Regions from separate parts of the Pseudomonas edaphica genome, predicted to be linked through region 3. Evidence: predicted binding sites of a transcription regulator. Region 3 holds the regulator's gene; each other region holds the start of a gene.

Region 1 (3,274 bases), 1.2 Mb from region 3:
ATGTCCAGCACCTTGAGGATGATGAAAGTCACGATGGCCGTGTAGATCACGGTGAAGCCCACGCCTTTGCACTGGATCCAGACTTGCGCCGCGATATCAGTGGTGGCCGCGTTGAAGCCGCCCAGCGAAGGCGCTGCGAACACGCCGGTGAGGATCGCGCCGAGGATACCGCCGATACCGTGCACGCCGAAGGCGTCCAGGGAGTCGTCGTAGCCCAGTTTGCGTTTCAGGGTGGTGGCGCAGAAGAAGCACACCACGCCCGCTGCCAGGCCGATGACCAGAGCGCCCATCGGGCCAACAGTGCCGGCAGCCGGAGTGATTGCAACCAGACCGGCTACTACGCCCGAGGCAATGCCCAGTGCGCTTGGCTTACCGTGGGTGACCCACTCGGCGAACATCCAGCCCAGTGCGGCAGCAGCGGTAGCGATCTGAGTGACCAGCATCGCCATACCGGCAGTACCGTTGGCCGCCGCAGCAGAACCTGCGTTGAAGCCGAACCAGCCAACCCACAGCATGGCTGCACCGACCAGGGTGTAACCCAGGTTATGCGGTGCCATCGGCGTGGTCGGGAAGCCTTTACGCTTGCCGAGTACCAGACACGCCACCAGGCCGGCCACACCGGCGTTGATGTGCACCACGGTGCCGCCGGCGAAATCCAGCACGCCCCAGTCGCCCAGCAACGAGCCCGGACCGCCCCACACCATGTGGGCAATCGGCGCATAGACCAGGGTGAACCAGACGCCCATGAAGATCAGCATCGCGGAGAACTTCATACGCTCGGCGAATGCACCGACGATCAGCGCAGGGGTAATGATGGCAAAGGTCATCTGGAAGGTGACAAACACCGCCTCAGGGAACAGCGCCGCAGGGCCGGTGATGCTCGCCGGGGTTACACCCGACAGGAACAGTTTGGACAGGCCGCCCACGAACGAGTTGAGGTTGACGACGCCTGCTTCCATACCGGTGGTATCAAACGCCATGCTGTAGCCGTAAACGAACCACAAGATGGTGATCAGGCCGGTGATGGCGAAGCACTGCATCATCACGGAAAGAATGTTTTTGGAGCGCACCATGCCGCCGTAGAACAGCGCCAGGCCCGGAATGGTCATGAACAGTACCAGCGCGGTGGATGTGAGCATCCACGCCGTGTCGCCGGAATTGAGGACTGGAGCAGGGGCTGGGTCCGCCGCCAATGCCAGGGCCGGCATTACGAGGGACAACAGGGCTCCTAGCCCTGCGAATTTACGCAGAGTCATATTGTTTTCTCCTGGGGCGTTGGGGGTTTGGCGGCTTAGATTGCGTCGGTATCGGTTTCGCCGGTACGGATGCGAATAGCCTGTTCCAGATTGACCACGAAGATCTTGCCGTCACCGATCTTGCCGGTGTTGGCCGCCTTGGTTATCGCCTCGATAACCCGGTCAAGATCCTTGTCGTCAATGGCGACATCAATCTTCACCTTTGGCAGGAAATCGACCACGTATTCCGCGCCGCGATACAGCTCGGTGTGACCCTTCTGCCGACCGAAGCCTTTGACCTCAGTAACGGTAATGCCCTGCACGCCGATCTCGGACAGTGACTCGCGTACATCGTCCAACTTGAACGGCTTGATGATGGCAGTGACTAGCTTCATGAAAACTCTCTCCCGAATTGGTGGACTTGCCCCAGGAAAACAAACCCGTCTCAAGTCTAAGCGCAGTGCCTGGCTTTGTAACGCGTCGTCGCCTCGGCATTTGCCGTTGCGACGCCAGCGAACCACTGGTGACGAAACCTGTACCCCTGATCCGTCGGCGCACTGCATTCGTCACAGCGACTGCATCAGTGCATGGGTCATGATCGTCTAAGCAGAAACCTTGCCAGCTCCGTAAAAACCACTGAAATCAGTCCTTTGCCCACTTATGCCCACCTGCGGGGCGTATTGGCGGCTGCAATGCGCACAAAAACAGTGCGTAGCCGCCCAGCCCTCTGCGCGAAAAGCGTGCGCTCGCGGCCGTGAAAGGACTATAGACGCTGCGTGATACACTGCCGGCCAACAGTTTTCCGGAATATTTCCCATGCTCGCGCCCAAAGACCTCCTCGACGCCCTGAGCGGCCACGCCTCTCGCCTGTTCAGCGGCGAAACCCCGCTGCCCCGCAACGAAATCGAAAGCCAGTTCAAGGCGCTGCTGCAAAGCGGCTTCAGCAAGCTTGACCTGGTCAGCCGGGAAGAATTTGACAGCCAGATGGTCGTACTGGCCCGCACGCGTGCGCGGTTGGAGAGTCTGGAAGCGAAGGTAGCGGAGCTGGAAGCGCGGTTGACACCACCCGCTGCTGAATAAACCCGGCCCCTGTGGGAGCTGGCTTGCCTGCGATAGCGGTGTTGAATTCACTGGCGCTATCGCAGGCAAGCCAGCTCCCACGGTGTTCTGCGTCGCTCTTTGGATACGTTCAGTAAAACCTCCCGCCCTCGAAAGCATCTCACCTCGTCTACCCTTGAAAAACCCGCAGGAAGCGGCCTCCCACTCAAGGAACGAGCATGTCCCTCGCCATCGTCCACAGCCGTGCCCAAATTGGCGTAGAAGCCCCCGCCGTTACCGTCGAAGTGCATATGGCCAATGGTCTTCCATCGCTTACCTTGGTGGGCCTGCCGGAAACCGCCGTCAAGGAAAGCAAGGACCGCGTGCGCAGCGCCATCCTCAACTCCGCCCTGCAATACCCGGCCCGTCGTATCACCCTCAACCTCGCGCCCGCCGACCTGCCCAAGGATGGTGGGCGTTTTGATCTGGCGATTGCCTTGGGCATCCTGGCCGCCAGCGTGCAGGTGCCGGCATTGATGCTCGATGACGTGGAATGCCTGGGGGAATTGGCCCTGTCCGGTGAGGTGCGGGCGGTCAAAGGTGTGCTGCCGGCCGCGCTGGCCGCACGCAAGGCCGGGCGCACCGTGATAGTGCCGCGGGCAAATGCCGAGGAGGCGTGCCTGGCGTCGGGGTTGAAGGTGATTGCAGTGGACCACCTGCTGCAAGTGGTGGCGCACCTGAATGGGGTTGTGCCGATTGAGCCGTATAAGTCCGACGGTTTGCTGTACCTGAACAAGCCCTACCCGGACCTGAGTGAGGTGCAAGGCCAGCTTGCCGCCAAGCGCGCACTGCTGATTGCGGCGGCGGGCGCGCACAACCTGCTGTTCAGCGGACCACCCGGCACCGGCAAGACCTTGCTCGCCAGCCGCCTGCCTGGTTTGCTGCCGCCCTTGAGTGAGCAGGAAGCCCTGGAAGTGGCGGCCATTCAGTCAGTGGTCAGC
Region 2 (3,274 bases), 2.9 Mb from region 3:
AGCAACGCGCGGCCAAGGCGGTGTTCGACAAAGTGGCGCATTCGGGTTGCATCAATGCGGCGCCGAACATTCGTTACCTGCAATCGCCCTATGCGCTGTTCAACGGCGACCTGTTGTTGGCGGCGTATACGCCGTCCGGCGACATGCATGTGCTGCTCGGTGACTTCACCGGCCATGGCCTGCCGGCCGCAGTGGGCGCCATGCCGCTGGCGGAAGTCTTCTACGGCATGACCGCCAAGGGCTACGGCCTGGCGCAGACCCTGCGCGAGATGAATGCCAAGCTCAAGCGCATCTTGCCGGTGGACATGTTCTGCTGCGCCACGCTGGTGTGCCTGAGTACCCAGCGGCGCGTGGTGGAGGTATGGAACGGCGGCATGCCCGACGGCTATGTGCATGAGATCGCCACCGGCAAGCGTACGCCTTTGTTATCCCGGCACCTGCCGCTGGGTGTGCTTTCGGCACAGGCGTTTGATGACAGCACCGAAGTCTGGCCCATGGCCTTGGGCGACCGGGTGTTCTTGTTGTCCGATGGGGTGCTGGATACCGCCAACGCCAGTGAACAGTTATTTGGCGCGGCGCGTTTGCAGCAGGTATTTGCCAGTAATCGCAAGCCTGACCGCTTGTTTGAGGAGATTGAGCAGGCCCTGGCGGCGTTCCGGGGTGAGGCGCGCGATGATGTCAGCATGGTGGAGATCACCTTGCAGCCTGGCCAGCCGTCGCGGGCGGCTGAGCCGCTGTATGCCGACAGTGGCCAGTCGTGCCCGTTGGATTGGTCGGTGAGCTTCGAGTTTCGTGCGCGAACGCTCAAAAGCTACAACCCGTTGCCGTACCTGTTGCAATTGCTGCTGGAGATTCATGGCCTGCGTGGGCAAAGCGGGGCGTTGTACAGCGTGATGGCCGAGTTGTATTCCAATGCGCTGGAGCATGGCGTGCTGGGCCTGGATTCGCGACTCAAGCGCGATGCCCAAGGATTTGCCGAGTATTACCGGCAGCGCAATGAGCGCCTGACGCAGTTGAACAGCGGTTATGTGCGGGTACATGTGCAGGTGGTGCCGACTGCCACGGGCGGCAAAATGACGCTGCGCATCGAAGACAGTGGCCCAGGGTTTGACGTGGAACAGGTGCTGGCGCGGCCGCTGGATATCGACCGTTTGTCTGGCCGGGGGCTGAGCCTGGTACGGCAACTGAGCAGCGATGTACGCTGGACCGATGGCGGGCGCAGTGTGTGCGTGGAGTTTTGCTGGGGGGCTCTGGCATAATCCGCCGATTCTTGATCAAGGAGCGAACAAGTGCTTGAGATTCATCTGGACCCTGATGTGCTGACGGGCCTGCAGGAAGTGATGGAAAGCGAATATCCGAAGTTGCTGGAGACTTTTCTGGACGATTCGCAAAAGCGTATCGATGCGTTGCGCAAGTCGCGTGGTGACGCCAAGGCGTTGGGCCGGATTGCCCATAGCTTCAAGGGCAGCAGTGGCAACCTTGGGGCGGTGCGGTTGGCGCAGTTGTGTCAGCGGCTGGAGGTGGAGTCCGTCGAGTTGTCGGCGGACTTGGGTGCGCTGGTTGATCAGATTGATCATGAGTTTGCGTTGGTGCGGCCGCTGTATGAGTCGGAAAGGCAGCGCTTTCAGCTTTGAATTGAGTCGCCAAGCCGGTCTCGGCCAAATGTGGGAGCTGGCTTGCCTGCGATGGCATCGACTGGTTTTGCCTGATACACCGAGGTGTCTGCATCGCAGGCAAGCCAGCTCCCACAGAGCACAATGGATCTACCGTCAAAAAACCAAACCTGGCCCAACTCTTGCTCTACCTCCCAATACTGCATCCCCGACCCCCAATGCAGTGGAGACCTTTAACTATGCCAGTCGCCCCCAATTCGCTCCTTCAGGCTGCCGCTGCGGCCAAGCCTCAAGCGCCGGCCGCCACACCGCCTGTAGCGGCCGCGGACCCACGGGACAAGGGCCCTGGTTTCGCTCAAGTGTTTGCCAACCAAAGCCCCAAGCCCACGCTGAAGACCGATGACACTCCGGTCAAAATCTCGCGTGACAAGCCTTCGGATACCAACACCAAGCCGGTCGCCAACAACGACAAGCCTGCCGCCAGCACGCCAGCGGTTGCCGATAGCGGCAATCCCTTGCCTGCCAAGCCGGCCAAGGCTGACAACAGCGCCAGCAGTGATGACGACAAGCCCGCCGACCCGGCCGTGGCGCAGCAGCCCCCGGCTGATCCGGTGGTCGACCCGGCATTGGTCGCCGTTGTTGCGCCGGTGCCTGTTCCGGTGCCAGCGCCCGCGCCGGTAGCCACCCATGACGACACGGCCCAGCCGGTGGTCGCGGCGCCGCTTGCAGCCACCGATGACGCCAAGCAACCGGCTTTCGACCCTGAAGCCGATCCGCTGGATTCGATGCCGGCCGTGCGCTTGGCCATGGAGCAGGGCGGCCATGTGTCGGCCAGCAGCCAGACGCCACAGAAAGCCGCGCCGACCACCACTCAGGACCAGCCAACCGCCGCGCAGAACTTTGCCGCAGGTCTTGCCAACATGGTCGACCAGCAAGCCACCAAAGACAGCACTGACCAGGGCGGCGACAAGGCCTTCAGTGGGCTGATCGAAGGTGGCCTCAAGGATTTGAAAGACGCCGGCAGCGACACGCGGGTGGATGATTTCGCCAACCGCCTGGCCGCGCTGACCCAGGCTGCCACGCCGAAAACCGCGAACGCCTCGCCGCCCGTGGCCAATGCGCCATTGGCCATGCACCAGAGCGGCTGGACCGAAGAGGTGGTCAACCGCGTGATGTACCTGTCCAGCGCCAACCTCAAGTCGGCGGAGATTCAGTTGCAGCCGGCTGAACTGGGGCGCCTGGATATCAAGGTCAATATGACCGCCGACCAGCAAGCCCAGGTCAACTTCATGAGCGGCCACGCCGTGGTACGTGAAGCACTGGAAAGCCAGTCCGGCCGTTTGCGCGAGATGTTTGCCCAGCAGGGCATGGGGCAGGTGGATGTCAATGTGTCCGACCAGTCCCGTGGCTGGCAGGGTCAGGGCCAGGAGCAACAGCAGCAGAACCAGGCGCGCGGCATAAGCGGCAGTGGCGGGCGCGGTGATGGTGGGGAAGCGGGTGACGCTGCTGAAGTGGCGGCGGCGGTCGCGCCGGTGAGCCAGACGATAGTTGGCTCCAGCGCCGTCGATTACTACGCCTGACTTAAGCCGAAAACGCGGTCAATGTGGGAGCTGGCTTGCCTGCGATAGCGGTGCATCAGTTACAGAAGTATTAACTGACCC
Region 3 (3,274 bases):
GCGTGGTCTCATCCTCTATGGCTTCGGCCAGGGAGCGATGCGGACTGCTGAGGGGGTGACGTCGACGGGTTTCGGAGAAACGCTTGAGCAGCGTCTCCTCGTCGGCATCCAGGTACAGCACATCGCAATGAATATGCTTGGCGCGTACTTCCTCGAGCAGTTGCGGGAAGCGCTCGAGGTGGCTGGGCAGGTTGCGGGCGTCAATCGAGACGGCCACCAGTGGCTGCGGCAGTTCAGTGTGGATCAGGGCGCGTTCGGCCAACTCCGGCAGCAAGCCCGCCGGCAGGTTGTCGATGCAGTAGAAACCGTTGTCCTCAAGGACGTTGAGGGCGGTGCTTTTACCCGAGCCGGAGCGGCCGCTGACGATGATCAAACGCATGGTTACTGCCCGCTTTGCTCATCGAGTACAACCTGATAAAGCGCCTCGTTGCTGCTGGCACTGCGCAGTCTGTCGCGTACTTCTTTGCGGTCGAGCATGCTGGCTATCTGCCGAAGCAGTTCCAGGTGCGCATCGGTGGCGGCTTGCGGGACCAGCAGAACGAACAGCAGGTCAACCGGGGCGCCGTCGATGGCGTCGAAATCGATGGGGGCTTCGAGGTGGAGCAGGGCGCTGACGGGGGTCTCGCAGCCTTTGAGGCGGCAATGAGGAATGGCGATGCCGTTGCCAAAACCGGTTGAACCGAGTTTTTCACGGGCGATCAGCGCGTCGAATACATCCTGCATCTCCAGATCCGGCACTTCGCGCGCGATCAGGTTGGCAATTTGTTCGAGGGCTTTCTTTTTGCTGCCGCCCGGCACGTTCACAAGGGAACGGCCGGGGGTCAGGATAGTTTCAAGTCGGATCATGGGTGGGGAGTGTTAGCGGCCTGTGCCTTGAAGAAGGCTCTGCTGCTTTTCCTTATGCTTTTTAAGTTGGCGGTCAAGCTTGTCAGTCAAGGCATCAATTGATGCATACATGTCTTCATGCTCGGCATTGGCGACTACTTCGCCACCGGGTATCTGGAGAGTCGCCTCAATTTTCTGCTGAAGCTTGTCGACCTTCATGATGACTTGCACATTGGTGATTTTGTCGAAATGACCCTCAAGCCGTTTCAGCTTCTGCTCGACGTATTCGCGCAATGGAGGGGTGACTTCTACATGGTGTCCACTGATGTTGACTTGCATACAGCTTCTCCTTCGTTGCCAGTGCATAAAGCGGTGGGTAGGAATACCCACCACTGGAACGCTATGGCCCGCCCGTCACATCAAACGCTTACGCTCGCTGGAAGGCGCGATCCCGAGGGACTCGCGGTACTTGGCGACGGTTCGACGGGCGACCTGAATGCCTTGTGCCTCCAGTAAACCAGCGATCTTACTGTCACTCAATGGCTTTTTCTGATTTTCCGCCGCAACCAGTTTTTTGATGATCGCGCGGATCGCCGTGGACGAGCATTCACCGCCTTCGGAGGTGCTGACGTGGCTGGAGAAAAAGTATTTCAGCTCATAAATACCCCGTGGGGTATGCATGAATTTCTGCGTGGTTACCCGTGAAATCGTCGATTCATGCATACCTACCGCTTCGGCAATGTCATGCAGAACCAGTGGCTTCATCGCCTCGTCGCCATATTCCAGGAAGCCGCGCTGGTGCTCGACGATCTGGGTGGCCACTTTCATCAGGGTTTCGTTACGGCTTTGCAGGCTCTTGATGAACCAGCGCGCTTCCTGCAACTGGTTGCGCATGAAGGTGTTGTCGGCACTGGTGTCGGCGCGGCGCACAAAGCCTGCGTATTGTGGGTTGACCCGCAGGCGAGGCACCGATTCCTGGTTCAACTCCACCAGCCAGCGTTCGTTGTCTTTGCGCACGATCACGTCGGGCACGACATATTCGGCTTCGCTGGACTCGATCTGCGAGCCGGGGCGCGGGTTGAGGCTCTGTATCAGCTCGATGACCTGGCGCAGGTCGTCTTCCTTGAGCTTCATGCGGCGCATCAACTGGCTGTAGTCGCGGCTGCCCAGCAGGTCGATGTAGTCGGTGACCAGGCGCTGGGCTTCGGCGAGCCACGGGGTCTTGGCCGGCAGTTGGCGCAGTTGCAGCAACAGGCATTCGCTTAAGGTGCGAGCGCCAATGCCGGCAGGCTCGAACTGTTGGATGCGATGCAGGACGGCTTCGATTTCGTCCAGTTCGATGTCCAGTTCCGGGTCGAAGGCTTCAAGAATCTCGTCGAGCGTCTCGTCCAGGTAGCCCTGATTGTTGATACAGTCGATCAGGGTTACGGCGATCAGGCGATCGGTATCGGACATCGGCGCCAGGTTCAGTTGCCACAGCAAGTGGCTCTGCAGGCTCTCACCGGCGGACGTGCGAGTGGTGAAGTCCCACTCGTCGTCGTCATTGCTGGGCAGGCTGCTGGCGCTGGTCTGGTAGACGTCTTCCCAGGCGGTGTCCACGGGAAGCTCGTTGGGAATGCGTTCGTTCCATTCACCTTCCTCAAGGTTGTCCACCGTAGGGGCGGTTTCCTGATAGGACGGTTCCTGCACGTCGGGGTTGGGTTTTTGCTCGATGTTGTCGGCCAGCGGGTCTGCATTGTCGAAGTCGTCGCCTTCTTCCTGGCGTTCGAGCATCGGATTGGACTCCAGGGCCTCCTGGATTTCCTGTTGCAGGTCCAGGGTCGACAATTGGAGCAGGCGGATGGCCTGTTGCAGCTGCGGTGTCATCGTCAGCTGCTGGCCCATTCTCAGGACTAGCGATGGTTTCATGGCAGGGGCTTAACACCTTATTCGCCGGCGCAATGCGCCATCCACGACAGGGCGCGTGAGCGCCAAACATAAGCAAATTATATGCCTGATATCAGGGGCTTTGCCTAGAGCGCGGTAACAATAAAAAAACTGAGGTTTTTATTGACTTGCACGCGCCCCGAGCAATGGCCTGATACCACCGTGTTTACAGGCGGAACTCGTGACCCAGGTACACTTCCTTCACCAGTTCATTGGCCAGGATAGTGGCGGAGTCACCTTCTGCAATCAGTTGCCCATCGTTAACGATATAGGCGGTTTCGCAGATATCGAGGGTCTCACGCACGTTGTGGTCGGTGATCAGTACACCGATACCCTTGGCCTTGAGGTGATGGATGATCTGCTTGATATCGCCAACCGAGATCGGGTCAACACCGGCGAAAGGTTCGTCCAGCAGGATGAACTTCGGCGCGGTAGCCAGTGCACGTGCGATTTCCACACGGCGACGCTCGCCACCGGACAAGCTCATGCCGAGGTTGTCGCGGATGTGGTTGATATGGAACTC

What was found. The regulator sigma-54, encoded in region 3, starts transcription at its own class of promoters, with help from an activator protein. The targets are predictions, from matches to a motif close to ANTGGCATNNANNTTGCTNT.
Region 1: glnK (P-II family nitrogen regulator) is a predicted target of sigma-54. The motif match lies at 1,839-1,858, and genes of this name have one in related genera.
Region 2: ACQY47_RS23615 (flagellar hook-length control protein FliK) is a predicted target of sigma-54. The motif match lies at 1,783-1,802, and genes of this name have one in related genera.

Annotation. Positions count from the first base shown of each region.
Region 1 covers NZ_OZ255725.1:3,456,273-3,459,546, reverse strand. The annotation lists gene ACQY47_RS15540 (ammonium transporter) at 1-1,256, opposite strand, end outside; gene glnK (P-II family nitrogen regulator) at 1,292-1,630, opposite strand; gene ACQY47_RS15530 (accessory factor UbiK family protein) at 2,052-2,315, shown strand; gene ACQY47_RS15525 (YifB family Mg chelatase-like AAA ATPase) at 2,513-3,274, shown strand, end outside.
Region 2 covers NZ_OZ255725.1:5,169,234-5,172,507, forward strand. The annotation lists gene ACQY47_RS23605 (ATP-binding SpoIIE family protein phosphatase) at 1-1,259, shown strand, start outside; gene ACQY47_RS23610 (Hpt domain-containing protein) at 1,290-1,634, shown strand; gene ACQY47_RS23615 (flagellar hook-length control protein FliK) at 1,853-3,193, shown strand.
Region 3 covers NZ_OZ255725.1:2,229,044-2,232,317, reverse strand. The annotation lists gene rapZ (RNase adapter RapZ) at 1-379, opposite strand, end outside; gene ptsN (PTS IIA-like nitrogen regulatory protein PtsN) at 382-846, opposite strand; gene hpf (ribosome hibernation-promoting factor, HPF/YfiA family) at 859-1,164, opposite strand; gene ACQY47_RS10110 (RNA polymerase factor sigma-54) at 1,240-2,733, opposite strand; gene lptB (LPS export ABC transporter ATP-binding protein) at 2,918-3,274, opposite strand, start outside.